Regions from separate parts of the Dietzia sp. IN118 genome, predicted to be linked through region 2. Evidence: riboswitches for the same ligand, from Rfam matches in the RefSeq annotation. Region 2 holds a riboswitch; the other holds the start of a gene.
The links. Region 2 has a riboswitch for cobalamin ahead of cobN (cobaltochelatase subunit CobN). Riboswitches for the same ligand answer to the same signal wherever they lie in the genome.

Region 1: another riboswitch for cobalamin. It lies ahead of Q2K20_RS16815 (ABC transporter substrate-binding protein); the one in region 2 lies ahead of cobN (cobaltochelatase subunit CobN).

What each region holds. Positions count from the first base shown of each region.
Region 1 is NZ_JAUMSR010000002.1:276,940-283,856, forward strand. It holds gene Q2K20_RS16795 (TetR/AcrR family transcriptional regulator) at 1-190, shown strand, start outside; gene Q2K20_RS16800 (MBL fold metallo-hydrolase) at 218-1,039, opposite strand; gene Q2K20_RS16805 (ABC transporter ATP-binding protein) at 1,039-1,914, opposite strand; gene Q2K20_RS16810 (FecCD family ABC transporter permease) at 1,911-2,939, opposite strand; gene Q2K20_RS16815 (ABC transporter substrate-binding protein) at 2,936-3,874, opposite strand; cobalamin riboswitch at 3,963-4,107, opposite strand; gene Q2K20_RS16820 (carboxymuconolactone decarboxylase family protein) at 4,263-4,679, shown strand; gene Q2K20_RS16825 (long-chain fatty acid--CoA ligase) at 4,767-6,401, shown strand; gene Q2K20_RS16830 (cytochrome P450) at 6,716-6,917, opposite strand, start outside.
Region 2 is NZ_JAUMSR010000001.1:2,159,309-2,166,225, reverse strand. It holds gene Q2K20_RS10410 (nitrite reductase) at 1-479, opposite strand, end outside; gene Q2K20_RS10405 (M23 family metallopeptidase) at 572-1,897, shown strand; cobalamin riboswitch at 1,960-2,155, shown strand; gene cobN (cobaltochelatase subunit CobN) at 2,227-5,949, shown strand; gene cobF (precorrin-6A synthase (deacetylating)) at 5,942-6,730, shown strand; gene cobA (uroporphyrinogen-III C-methyltransferase) at 6,727-6,917, shown strand, end outside.

The DNA.
Region 1 (6,917 bases), on a different contig from region 2:
CGGCCGCCGCGCACCGCAGCTCAACTGGTTCCGGGTCCGCGTCATGGTCGACCTGAGCCTCGCCGCCGGGGCGTCGGTGCTCAGGCACCGACCGGGTGGGGCCGGGCCCGCCGACTCCGCCGAGTCCTACCTGGACGACGCGTTCGATCTCCTCCAACACGGCGCCGCGAGGTTCCTCGAGCGCGACTGAGCAGCACGACCGAACAGCGCGACTGGGTCAGTACAGCCGGGGAGCCTCCCCGCAGCGGACGAGTTCGCCGTCGACACCGGCCCGCGCGCCGTGCTCCCGCAGGCGCGCGGCCAGCTCGTCGGGCGGCGGGTTGTGGTGGCCCAGGTGCACGGCCACCACGTCGGTCCGCTCGTCGACCGCCCCGATGTCCCGGAGTCTCCGGAGCATCGCCCCGAACCGGTCCAGGCCCAGGTGGGCGGGGGAGATCTCCTCGCGGTCGCCCAGCGTCTCCTCGAGGAAGACCGCGTCGTAGCGGGCGCCGCGCACCGCGGTGAACCACTCGTCGTCCCACGGCCCGGTGTCGCTCGCCCACAGCAGGCGGGCGCCGCCGGGCCCGGTCACGTCGTAGAGCACCGCGTCGCCGTCGCGGAACACGCGGTGCCGGGCGGGCAACACGCGTACGTCGTAGGCGCCCACCCTGAGCCGGTCGCCGGCGGTGACGGGGACGAAGCGCACCGGGTCGTCGGGGCCCACCCAGGGCCGACACGCATCGAGCGCGTCCGGGGGGCCGACCACCTCCAGCTCGCCGGCGTCGGGGACCCACGAGCGGAAGAGCAGGACCTGGGGTCCGAGATGGTCGGCGTGGGCATGCGTGACGAGCAGATGTCCCACCGCCGCCAGAGACCGTCCGAGCCGCACGGCCGAGCCGGGCGCCTCCGGTCCGCAGTCGATCAGCAGCTCGTCGTCGACAAGCGCGGAGGTCTGGCCGCGCACCACGCCGAGCCGGCGTGCCTCGTCGCATGACGGGCACCGACAGAACGGGTTGGGCCAGCCGTCCGCGGCGCCGGTCCCCAGCAGGACGACCTCCATCAGACGCCCGCCCCCGGCGCCGCGCCGGGCGCCGACCCGGGCGCGGGATCCGGGCCCGCCTCGCGCAGCGGCAACACGGCGCGGCCGTCGCGGCGGTCGAGGACCTCCACGCGCGCGTCGTAGACCTGCGCCACCCGCTCGACGGTGAGGACCTCCTCGGGCCGGCCGTCGGCCACCACACGGCCCCGGTCGAGCAACACCAGCCGCTGCCCGTAGTGGGCGGCGGAGGTGAGGTCGTGCATCGCCGCCACGACGGTCAGGCCGGTCTCGCGGCGCATGGAGTCCACCAGGTCGAGCACCTGCTGCTGGTGGCCGATGTCCAGCGCGCTGGTGGGCTCGTCGAGCAGCAGGACCCGCGGTTCCTGGGCCAGCGAGCGGCCCAACACCACCCGCTGCAGCTCACCGCCGGACAGCGTCGTGGCGGTGCGCGAGGCCAGGTCGTGCAGGTCCAGGCGATTGATGACGCGGTCGACGACCTCGTGGTCGTCGGCGCTCTCGGTGCCGAACCGGCCGATGTGCGGGGTGCGGCCGAGCCCGATGAGTTCGCGCGCCGTGACCCCCTCGGGGACGACCGGGCGCTGCGGCATCATCGCCACGGTCCGTGCCACCCTGCGGCGACCCGCGCGGCGCGGGGTCAGCCCGTCGACCTCGATGTGACCGGCGGCGGGGATGAGCCCGGCGAGCGCGAACAGCAGGGTCGTCTTGCCGGAGCCGTTGGGGCCCACCAGGGACACCCACGAGCCGGCGTCCACGGCGAGGTCGACGCCGTGGAGGATGGCCGTGCGGTCCCGGGTGACGCGCAGGTCGCGGCAGGCCAGGGCGACCGGCGCGGGTGACGCGGCCGCCGCGGGTGACGCCGGTGGTGTGGCGGTCATATGTGCCCCCGGCTGCGGCGCAGGACGATGAGGAAGAACGGGGCGCCGATCGCGGCGGTGACCACTCCGATGGGCAGCTCGGCCGGGCTCATCGCGGTGCGGGCGACGACGTCGGCCAGGATGAGGAACGCCGCGCCTACCAGCAGCGACACCGGCAGCAGCAGGCGGTGCCCCGGCCCGATGAGCATCCGCACGGCGTGCGGGATGACGATGCCCACGAACCCGATCAGGCCCGACACGGACACCACCGCCGCCGTGCCGAGGGTGGCCACGCTGATGAGGACCAGGCGCACCCGCGCCGGGGCGATCCCCAGCGTCGCGGCCTCGGCGTCCCCGACCGCCATCACGTCGAGGGTGCGGCGGAACAGGGCGATCACGGCCACCGCCACGAGCACGTACGGCAGCACCGTCCGCACGTCGGTCCAGCCGCTGGTCGTGAGGCGGCCGAGCGTCCACGAGTACACCTGCCGCAGGGTCTCGTCGTGGCGCTGCATGAAGAACGTCTGGATGGCGCTGGCGAACGCCGCCACGGCGACGCCGGCGAGGATGATGACCACCTCGCTGCGTCCACCGCCGACACTGCGGCCCAGCGTGTAGGTGGCCAGCACCGCGATCATGCCGCCGGCGAACGCGGCGGGCGGCACCATCGCCGAGCCCATCGCGCCGCCCACGACGATCGCCAGGGTGGCGCCCAGCCCCGCCCCGCTGGACACCCCGAGCAGGTACGGGTCGGCGAGCGGGTTGCGGAACACGCCCTGGTAGGTGGCCCCGGCGATCGCGAGCATCGCGCCGACGATCGCGCCCAGCACCACGCGTGGGATGCGGATCTCCCAGAGGATGACCTGCTGACGTTCGGTGAACCCCGAGTTGATGTCGACGAGCGGCAGCCGGCCCACCAGTTCGAGCACCACGCCGCCCGGGGTGAGGCCGGCCGGGCCGATGAGGGTGCCGAGCAGGACCGCCGCGGCCAGCAACAGCGTCGCCCCGCCCAGCACGAGGGCGCGGCGGGGCGACGGGCGGGTCACGAGGCGGGCTGGTTCGCGGGGCTCTCCGCGGTCTCCGGCGCGGCGTCGGGCACCGCGGTGACGATCGCGGCGACCTCGCGCATGAAGTCCACGATGCGCGGGCCCCAGCGGCTGGCGAGGTCCTCGTCCACCACGTGGACCCGGTCCTCGCGCACGGCGGTGAGCCCGTCCCAGCCCGGTCGCTCGGCCACGACCTCGGGCGTGATGCCGCAGCACTGGCCGTCGGCGAGGAACACCAGGTCCGGGTCGGCCTCGAGGATGAGTTCCTCGGACAGCTGCGGGTAGGGGTTGTCGCCCGTGGCGATCGAGGTCAGGCCGAGCAGGGAGTAGATCTCGCCGACGTAGGTGTCGTCGGTGACGGTGTAGTAGGTGTCGTCGAGTTCGTGGAAGTACGTCAGCGGCGTCTCGCGCTCCGGCACGGAGGCGACGATCTCGTCGATCTCGCTCTGCATCCGCGACACGAGTTCGGCGGCCTCGCCGATGTGCCCGGTGGCCGCCCCGACCTGCTCGAGCTGGGTGTAGGTGTCGTCGAGGGTCTGCGCGGCGGGCAGCTGCAGCACCTCGACGCCGGAGCGTTCGAGGCCGGCCACGATGTCCCCGGTGTCGTCGGTGAGCACGACGAGGTCCGGCGCGTATCCCAGGATCGCCTCGAGGTTGGGCGTGTACCCGGACAGGTCGGTGACCGGGGCGTCGGAGGGGAAGTCGGACCGCTCGTCGACCGCCACGACGCTGTCCCCGGCGCCGACGGCGTAGAGCATCTCGGTGGTGGTGGGGGCCAGCGACACGATCGCCTGCGGTTCCTCCGCCGCGGCGGAGGTCTGGTCGGCCGGGGCCGGCTCGTCGCCGCCGGTGCCGCTGCCGCTGCACGCGGTGGCGACCAGCGCCAGGGCGGCCAGGGGGGCGAGCAGCAGCGAGCGGGCTCGTGGATGGTGCATGGCATCCTCCGTGATTCGGAGGAAGAAAACAGCTCGGGCCGCGGCCTGGGCCGCTGCACGCGACCGTCCTTCGTCCGAGGTCAGTACGTACGGCTGCCGCGGAACCGGCCGACCTGGCTCGCCCGTCCTGAGACGGGATCACAGTTGCGGGACAGCGTCGGATTCGCACCGACTTCCGCCGAGTTGCCGCGGGGTCCGACGCTGGTGGCCGGACCCGTCGAGGGTATCCCACCCGTCGTCGCGTCCGCCCATCCCATACATCCGCTGTCGCCCCTGTCCGAGCCGTCCCCGCGCCTGGCCGGGGCGGGGCGAGGTCACGCGGAGCTGGTGACGACGGTCGGGGAGGATGGATCGCGATACCTGTCGGCAGTGGGAGAGGACCGTGGAGATGACGACGACGACGAGTTCTGCAGGCGAGGGGCCTTCGGCCGCGGATCTGCGCGAGCAGGGTTTCGCGACCAGGCGCGAGGTGATGAGCGACGACTTCGTCGACCGGGCCATGGACCGGGCTGTCGGGACGGAGTCGGAGGCGATCCAGCACGTGGTCGCAGAGAACGTGTGGGGCAACATCTGGAACCGGCCCGGGTTGGACCGACGGGATCGCAGCCTGCTTAATATCGGGATGCTCGTGGCACTGCGCGCGGACGCCGAGCCGGCGGGGCATGTACGCGGCGGGTTGACCAACGGGTTGACCCGCGAGGAGATCACCGAGGCGGTCATACACGCCTCGGAGTACTGCGGCGCGCCGGCGGCCCTCGCGGCGACGAGGACCGTCCAGACCGTCTTCGACGACCTCGACGGGTGATCGCCCACACGGCCCAAGGACGTCATGGACGTCAGGTAGTCTCGACACGAGAGTGACAGACGCCACCCCTCGATCAAGGAGCCCCTCATGAAGAGCACGATGATGCCGGAGCAGTTGAACATCAGCACGATCCTGCAGTTCGGTGCGACCGTCCACTCCGATGCGGTCGTCACCACCTGGACCGATCAGGGACCACGGAAGATCACCTACGGCGATCTGGGCAAGCACGCCGCGCAGCTGGCCAACGCGCTGCGTTCCCTGGGGGTCGACGGTGACCAGCGGGTCGCCACATTCCAGTGGAACAACTCCGAGCACTTGGAGGCCTACCTCGCGATCCCGTCCATGGGCGCCGTGCTGCATCCGCTGAACATCCGGCTGTTCCCGGACCAGCTCGAGTTCGTGGCCAACCACGCAGAGGACAAGGTCGTGATCGTCGACCCGAGCCTCGTCCCGCTCCTGCAGCCGCTCCTGCCCCGGTTCTCGACGGTCGAGCACGTCATCGTCACCGGTGGGGGCGCCGCGAACCTCGAGGCTCCCGAGGGCATCCAGGTGCACGACTACGACGCGCTCCTCGCCGCCCAGCCCACCGAGTTCGATTGGCCGGAGGTCGACGAGAACTCCGGCGCCGCGATGGCCTACACCTCGGGCACCACCGGCGACCCGAAGGGCGTCGTCTACTCGCACCGGTCGATCTACCTCCACTCGATGCAGGTGTGCATGTCCGACGGCATGGACATCTCGCTCGACGACAACGTGCTGGCGATCGTGCCGATGTTCCACGCCATGTCGTGGGGCCTGCCGTACGCCGCGTTCATGGTGGGCGCCTCGCTGCTCATGCCGGAGCGTTTCCTACAGCCCGAGCCGCTGGCCGCGATGATCGCCTCCGAGCGTCCGACGCTGGCCGCCGCCGTCCCCACGATCTGGCAGGCAGTGGACGCGTACAGCGTGGACCACCCCATCGACATGTCGAGCTTCCGTGCGGTCGTCGTGGGCGGCAGCTCGTGCCCGCCGGAGCTGATCCGCAAGTTCCGGGACAAATACGGGATCAACATCGTCCACGCGTGGGGCATGACCGAGACCTCGCCCATCGGCACCCTGTCCCGCCCGAAGGCCTCCCTGCCGGAGGAGAAGCAGTTCGAGCTCCGCATGACGCAGGGCCGACTCATCGCCGGCGTGAAGGCCCGTATCGTCGACGATTCCGGCCAGGCCCTGCCATGGGACGGCGAGTCCGTCGGCGAGCTGGAGGTCCGCGGCCCGTGGATCACCGGCAGTTACTACAAGGTGGACGCCTCGGACTCCTTCGACGACGGCTGGCTGCGCACCGGCGACGTGGGGTATATCAAGCCCGAGGCGTTCCTGCAGCTCACCGACCGCGCGAAGGACATCATCAAGTCCGGTGGCGAGTGGATCTCGTCCGTCGAGGTGGAGAACTACCTCCTCGAGCACCCGTCCGTGGCGGAGGCCGCCGTGATCGGTGTCCCCGACCCCAAGTGGGACGAGCGGCCGCTGGCCACCATCGTCGTCAAGGACGGTGTGCCCGACCCGAGCGTCGAGGAGCTGCGCGATCACCTGGCCGAACGGATGGCCAAGTGGCAGGTGCCCGAGAAGTTCGCGTTCGTCCACGAGATCCCCAAGACCTCCGTCGGCAAGCTCGACAAGAAGCGCATCCGCGTCTCGCATTCCGACGGCGAACTCACCGTGGTGAACGCCCTGGAGAACTAGGCAGGCGGAAGGTCGAACGCGGGAACGCGTCGTCGGCCAGCGGAGGGCCCGGGATTGCGGTATGACCGCCCCCGGGCCCTGCTTCTGCGCTACTGGCTGCTCGGTGCCAACCGTCCCGCCGGCCGCCACGCCGGCCGCCACGCTGGCCGCCGCCACGCTGGCCGCCGCCACGCTGGCCGTCCCGCCGGCCGACACGCTGGCCGTCCCGCCCCCCCGCCGTCGCGGCATCATCGCCGAGCAGAGGATTTCGCTCAGACCCACTCGGGCGATACAGGCGAAATCCTCTGGACGGCGGAGGCGGGGCGGGCGGCGGGTCAGTTCGCGGCGACGCGTGCCAGCGGCCGGAGCGAGACGGGCAGTCCGTCCGCGGGGTAGGGCAGCGAGTCGTTCTTCATGGGCGGCACGTAGGCCAGCGGGACCGACCACTCGAAGTGGCGTAGCAGCGCGCTGAGCACCAGCTTGGACTCGAGGTTGGCGAAGATTATGCCGAGGCACTTGTGCACCCCGCCGCCGAAC
Region 2 (6,917 bases):
GAGCGGTCGAGCAGGTCCCCGCGGCCGTCGTCCAGGACGAACAGGAATCGGCCCGGCAGACCGCCGAGCGCAGGGTCGGCCAGCAGTCCGGCGTCCAGCGCGTCAGTCACCGGTCGCAGGTCCGCGCTGCCACCGACCAGGCCCGTCATCGGCGAGACGAGGACGTTGCGCACCAGCTCGTGCCCGGGCGCGGGGAGCAGGCCCGTCTCCGCGATCGCCGCCACCACCTCGCCGGGCAGCTGCCCGTCCGGACCGATCGGCAGGGCCCGAAGCTGCAGGTTCGCACGCGTGGTCACGTGCACGTTGTCGTCGTCGCCATATCTCACGGCGACCCCGTGCAGGGCGGACAGGGCCGCCGGTGACACGCGGCCACCCGGCACGCGCAGTCGGACCAGGGCGCCGTCGGAGGCCGGCCACGGCCGCAGGACGCCCGGGCACATGTCGCCACGGGTCCGGCGGGTGGGTTCGGCGATGCTCACGGGGGCCATTGTGGCAGCCCGTCGCCGGTGTACTTTTCCCAGACGGCAGAGGGTAAGTTTTTTCTTCACAACTGAAGAAACGGAGCTCCACCGTGACACCTCGCCGCGTACCCACCCTTCTCGCCTCCGCCCTCACCGCAGTCGCACTGGTCGCGGCCGGGTGCTCGTCGGACGCCGCCACCGAACCCGCCGCCGCCGAAGCGGCCGCCACGACCACGGCATCACCGGCCGCCGGGTCCGCCGCCGGGGTGACCGTCCCGGACGCGTTCACCGCGCTGACGATGATTCCCATCGGCAACCCGCCGCTGCCGTTCAAGGGCACGGACGGCAAGTACCACGTGGCCTACGACCTGCAGCTCACCAACGCCACCAAGGTGCCGGCGAGCGTGGACAAGATCGAGGTGGTGGACGGCACCGATCCCACCAAGGTCATCGCCAGCTTCTCCGCCGCCGCTCTCGTGGACCCGGACTGCGTCTTCGGTGACTGCAACCGCTTGCGCGACCTGCCCGCCGGGTACGTCGACACCGCGCAGATCCCGCCGCAGGAGAGCCGGGTCGTGTTCATCGACTTCACCCTCGACTCGCTCGACCAGGCCCCGGACGCGGTGCTGCACCACCTCTACGGGACCGGTGCCGCCTCGCCGGCGTTCGGGGAGCCGGGACCCATCGACTACCTTACGACACCGGTTGCCTTCTCCACCCGCACCGTGCCGGTCATCGCGCCGCCCGTGCGGGGCGAGAACTGGGTGGCCCTCAACGGGTGTTGCGAACCGGGGTTCCCGCACCGCAGTTCGGTGATGTCGGTCAACGGCAAACTCAACAACAGCCAGCGGTTCGCAATCGACTGGAAGCGCACCAACGACCAGGGCGAGTTCTACACCGGCGACAGGAACCACAACGAGAGCTACGTGGACTACGGCGCCGAGATCCTCGCCGTCGCCGACGCCACCGTCGTCTCGGTCCTCGACGGGATGGAGGCCAATGCGCCGGGGGTCCTGCCCGCCAGCAACCCGGAACTGGCGTCCAAGCTCACCGTCGAGAACGTGGACGGCAACCACGTGGTGCTCGACCTCGGCGACGGCGTGTACGCGATGTACGCACACATGATCTCCGGCTCGGTCACGGTGAAACCCGGCGACACGGTGACCGAGGGCCAAGTGCTCGGCAAGCTCGGGAACACCGGCAACGCCAACGCCTCGCACCTTCACTTCCAGCTCATGCACGGGCCGAGCCTGCTCGAGGCCGACTCGCTGCCGTACGAGCTGAAGGGGTTCGACTACGCCGGGCAGGTCCCGCCGCAGCGGATCGCCGACGCCGACGACTTCCTGTCCGGCACCTTCGTCGACACCGCGGACCTCTCACCGGAGCCGCGGAGAGGCGAGCTGCCACTCAACCTCGCGGTGGTGGACTTCCCCTGACCGGGATGGCCGTCCCTGGCTGACGCGAGGCAGCCGGTCGGCCACGGGCGGGGTGCGCCGGATAGGCTCGCCGGTGCCGTGGTGCTCGGGAAGCCGGAGGAAAAGCCGGCGCGGCCCTCGCCACTGTAGTCGCGGAGTCGCGCACCCTCGTCCGTCCCTCACGGGGCGGAGACCACTGGACCCTCCAGGATCCGGGAAGGTTGGTCGCACGGCGTTGATGCGAAAGCCAGGAGACCGGCCACGGCGACATGTTCCACGAGGGTTTGGAGAAGAACATGCGCCCCGACCGGCGTTCGGCGTCCCCTGATGACGCCTCGGCACAGCACGACGTGCCCCGCATCACCCTGTTGTCCACCTCCGATACGGACCTGCTCTCCGCGCGCGAATCCGGCGCGGCGTTCACGCTCGGCAACCCGTCCCGACTCGACGTCGAGGCGAATCTGCCCGCACTGCTCGTCGGCGCCGACCTGGTGGTGGTCCGCATTCTCGGCTCCCGACGATCCTGGGAGGCCGGGTTCGCCGCCGTGCTCGGCGCGGGCGTCCCGGTAGTGGTCCTGGGTGGGGAGCAGACCCCCGACGCCGACCTGATGGAGCTGTCCACGGTCCCGATCGGCATCGCGGCCGAGGCGCACCGCTATCTCGCCGAGGGCGGCCCGGGCAACCTCGCGCAGCTGCACGCATTCCTGGCCGACACCGTGCTGCTCACCGGCGTCGGGTTCGAGCCGCCGGAGAACGTGCCGGTGTGGGGTATGCCGCCGCGGCCGGACACGACGGAAGCCCCCGGCCTGCCCCGCGTCGGAGTGCTCTACTACCGCGCCCACGAGGTGAGCGGGAACTCCGGGTTCGCGCACTCGCTGGCCGACGCGATCGACGCCGCTGGCGCGGTGGGAGTGCCGGTCTTCGCCGGCTCCCTGCGCTCGGCCCCCGACGAGCTGTTTGACGCGCTCGGCACTCTCGATGCGCTGGTCGTGACGGTTCTCGCTGCCGGCGGCACCACGCCCGGCGCGGTGAGTGCGGGCGGCGAGGACGAGACGTGGGACGTCGAGCGCATCGCCGCGCTGGACATCCCCGTCCTGCAGGGCCTGTGCCTGACGTGGAGCCGGGAGGACTGGTCTACCTCAGACGACGGCGTCAACCCGCTGGACTCCGCCAACCAGATCGCGATCCCCGAGTTCGACGGCCGGATCATCACCGCGCCGTTCTCGTTCAAGGAGATCGACGCCGACGGCCTGCCCCGCTACGTGGCCGATCCGGAGCGGTGCGCGCGCGTCGCCGGGATCGCCGTGGCCCACGCGCGGCTGCGCCACGTGGCGCCGGCCGACCGCAAGGTCGCGCTGGTCCTGTCGGCGTACCCCACGAAGCACTCCCGCATCGGCAACGCCGTCGGCCTGGACACCCCGGTCTCGACCATCCGCCTGCTGCGCCGGATGCGCGACGAGGGCTACGACCTGGGCCCGGACGACGGCCCCATCGCGCGCTTTCTTGATCGACCGGGCCTCGACCTCACCGAGCGGGGGGCGGACGGCACCGTCGCGGAGGGCGGTTACGCCGACGACACCGCCGCCGGCGACGCCCTCATCCACGCGCTCATCGACGCGGGCGGGCAGGACGAGGAGTGGCTCACCAGCGCCCAGCTCACCGACAGTCACGTGCGGATCTCCACCGACGACTACCTGCGCTGGACCGCGGACCTGCCCGAGGCGCTGCGTGCGGAGATGGTCGAGGCGTGGGGGCCCGCGCCGGGCGAGCTGTTCGTCAACGACGCCGGCGAGATCGTCCTGGCCACCATCCAGGCCGGCAATGTCGTCCTGTTGATCCAGCCGCCCCGCGGCTTCGGCGAGAACCCGGTCGCCATCTATCACGACCCCGAGCTCGCGCCGTCCCACCACTACCTGGCCGCCTATCGCTGGCTCGCCCACGGCTTCGGGGCGCATGCGCTGGTGCACATCGGCAAACACGGCTCGCTCGAATGGCTGCCGGGCAAGAACGCGGCGCTCTCGGCGGACTGTGCCACCGACGCGGCGATCGCCGACCTTCCGCTGATCTACCCGTTCCTCGTCAACGACCCCGGCGAGGGCGCGCAGGCCAAGCGCCGTGCGCACGCGACGATCGTCGACCACCTGGTCCCGCCCATGGCGCGTGCCGAGTCGTACGGGGACATCGCGCGGCTGGAGCAGCTGCTCGACGAGTACGGGAACATCGCGTCGATGGATCCGGCCAAGCTCCCGGCCATCCGCGCGCAGATCTGGACCCTCATGCAGTCCGCGCACATGCACGAGGACCTTGGCCTCGAGCAGCGGCCCGACGACGAGGAGTTCGACGACTTCCTCCTCCACGTCGACGGCTGGTTGTGCGAGATCAAGGACGTTCAGATCCGCGACGGCCTGCACGTCCTGGGCCAGGCGCCCGCGGGCGAGGCGCGCGTCAACCTGGTGCTGGCGATCCTGCGGGCCTCGCAGGTGTGGGGCGGCGAGTCCGGCGCGGTTCCGGGCCTGCGCCGCGCACTCGGGCTGGCCGAGGGCGCGCCGACCGAGGAGGTCGACCGGGTCGAGGCGCTCGCCAAGGCGCTGGTCGAGGGGATGGACGCGCGGGAGTGGGACGTCGCCGCGGTGCCCGACGTCCTCGCCGCCGCGGGCCTCACCGCGGGTGGGGCGGGTGACGGCGGCGCGGGTGACGGCGCGCCAGAGGGCGACGACGACGAGGTCGCGCAGGTGCTCGAGTTCGCCGCCCGCGAGGTGGTGCCGCGCCTGGCCGCCACTGTCGACGAGCTGGACGCCGTCATCCACGCACTGGACGGCGGGTTCATCCCGGCCGGGCCCTCGGGATCCCCGCTGCGGGGTCTGGTCAATGTGCTGCCCACGGGCCGGAACTTCTACACGGTGGACCCGCGCGCCGTCCCGTCGCGGCTGGCGTGGGAGACCGGTCAGGCCATGGCGGACTCGCTGCTGGACCGGCACGTCGCCGAGACCGGGGAGTACCCGAGCTCGGTGGGGCTGTCGATCTGGGGCACCTCGGCCATGCGCACCTCCGGGGACGACATCGCCGAGGTCCTGGCACTGCTGGGCGTCCGCCCCGAGTGGGACGAGGCCTCCCGCCGGGTCACGGGCCTGGAGGTGGTCCCGTCCGAGGAACTGGGCCGCCCGCGCGTCGACGTGACCGTGCGCATCTCGGGCTTCTTCCGCGATGCGTTCCCGCACGTCATCGGGATGCTCGACGACGCCGTGCGGATGGTCGCCGAGCTGGACGAGCCCGACGAACACAACTTCGTCGCCGCCCACACGCGGGCCGATCTGGCCGAGCACTCCGACCACCGCCGGGCCACCACCCGCATATTCGGCTCCGCACCGGGCTCCTACGGCGCCGGGATCCTGCAGACCATCGAGGCGGGCAACTGGCGCGACGACCGAGACCTGGCCGAGGTCTACACCCGCTGGGGCGGGTACGCCTACGGCCGCGACCTCGACGGAGTCCCCGCGGCCGACGACATGCGCACCAACTACCGGCGCATCGCGGTGGCGGCCAAGAACATCGACACCCGCGAGCACGACATCGCCGACTCGGACGACTACTTCCAGTACCACGGCGGGATGATCGCCACCGTCCGCGCGCTCACCGGCGCCGAGCCGCGCGCCTATGTGGGCGACTCGACCACGCCTGATGCCGTGCGCACCCGGTCGCTGGCGGAGGAGACAACGCGGGTATTCCGCGCCCGCGTGGTGAACCCGCGGTGGATCGCGGCCATGCAACGTCACGGCTACAAGGGCGCGTTCGAGCTGGCGGCCACGGTGGACTACCTCTTCGGGTTCGACGCCACCGCCGGCGTGGTCCACGACTGGATGTACGACTCGCTCGCCCGCGAGTACGTCCTGGACGAGACCAACCAGGAGTTCCTGCGCCGGTCCAACCCGTGGGCGCTGCGCGGGATGATCGAGCGGCTCTCCGAGGCCGCCGACCGCGGGATGTGGGCCGAGCCCGACGCGGACATCATGGACCGGATGCGGCAGGTCTACCTCGATGTGGAGGGCGATCTCGAGGAGTCCCACGGTGACTGAGTTCCCCACCGGCCGCAGGCGGGTGCGGGTCGTGGGCATCGGCTCGGGCGGGCTCGACCAGATCACGGTCGAGGCCGCCCGGGCCCTGCGCGCCAGCGACTACGCCCTCGCGGCCGTCAAAGGCCCGGCCGACCCGTTGGTCGACCTCCGCGCGCGGCTGCTCGCCCGCCACGCGCCGGGCGTCGAGTTGGTGGGTGTGCCCGATCCGGAGAGGGACCGCTCGTCGTCGTCGACCTCCTCCGACGCCGGGTATCGCGGCGTGGTGACGGACTGGCACGAGGCCCGCTCCCTGGCCTGGGAACGCGTCGTGGCCTCCCGGCCCGGCGATGTGGCGATCCCCGTGTGGGGCGACCCGGCGTTCTACGACTCCACGCTGAGGATCCTCGACCGGATCGCCGAGCGCGGTGCGCTGGACCTGGAGGTGGACGTCGTGCCCGGGATCTCCGCGCTCCAGGTTCTGGCCGCGCGCCACCGTCTGGTCCTGCACGAGATCGGCGGCACGGTCACCGTGACCACCGGTCGCCGGCTGCGCGAGGTCGTGGCCGCCGGCGCCGACAACGTGGTGGTGATGCTCAACGGCGACCTGCCGCTCGATGACCTGGCCGACTGGCACATCTGGTGGGGCGGGAACCTCGGCGACGCCGGCGAGACGCTCGTCGCGGGCCGCGTGGGCGACGTCCTGCCGGACCTGCGCGCGCACCGCGAGCGGCTGCGCGATGAGCACGGCTGGGTGATGGACGTGTATCTACTGCGACGCGGAGAAGGGACGACGGCCCGATGACGGCTGAGAAGGACACCGCCGGGGCGACGGCCGGGACGACCGGCGGGAAGGACAGCGCCGGCGCCACGGCCGCGCGGGACTGCGCGGGCCGGGTCGTGCTGGTCGGCGGCGGGCCGGGGGACCCGGGGCTGATGACCGTGGCCGGCCTCGACGCCGTCCGCACCGCCGATGTGGTGGTGACCGACCG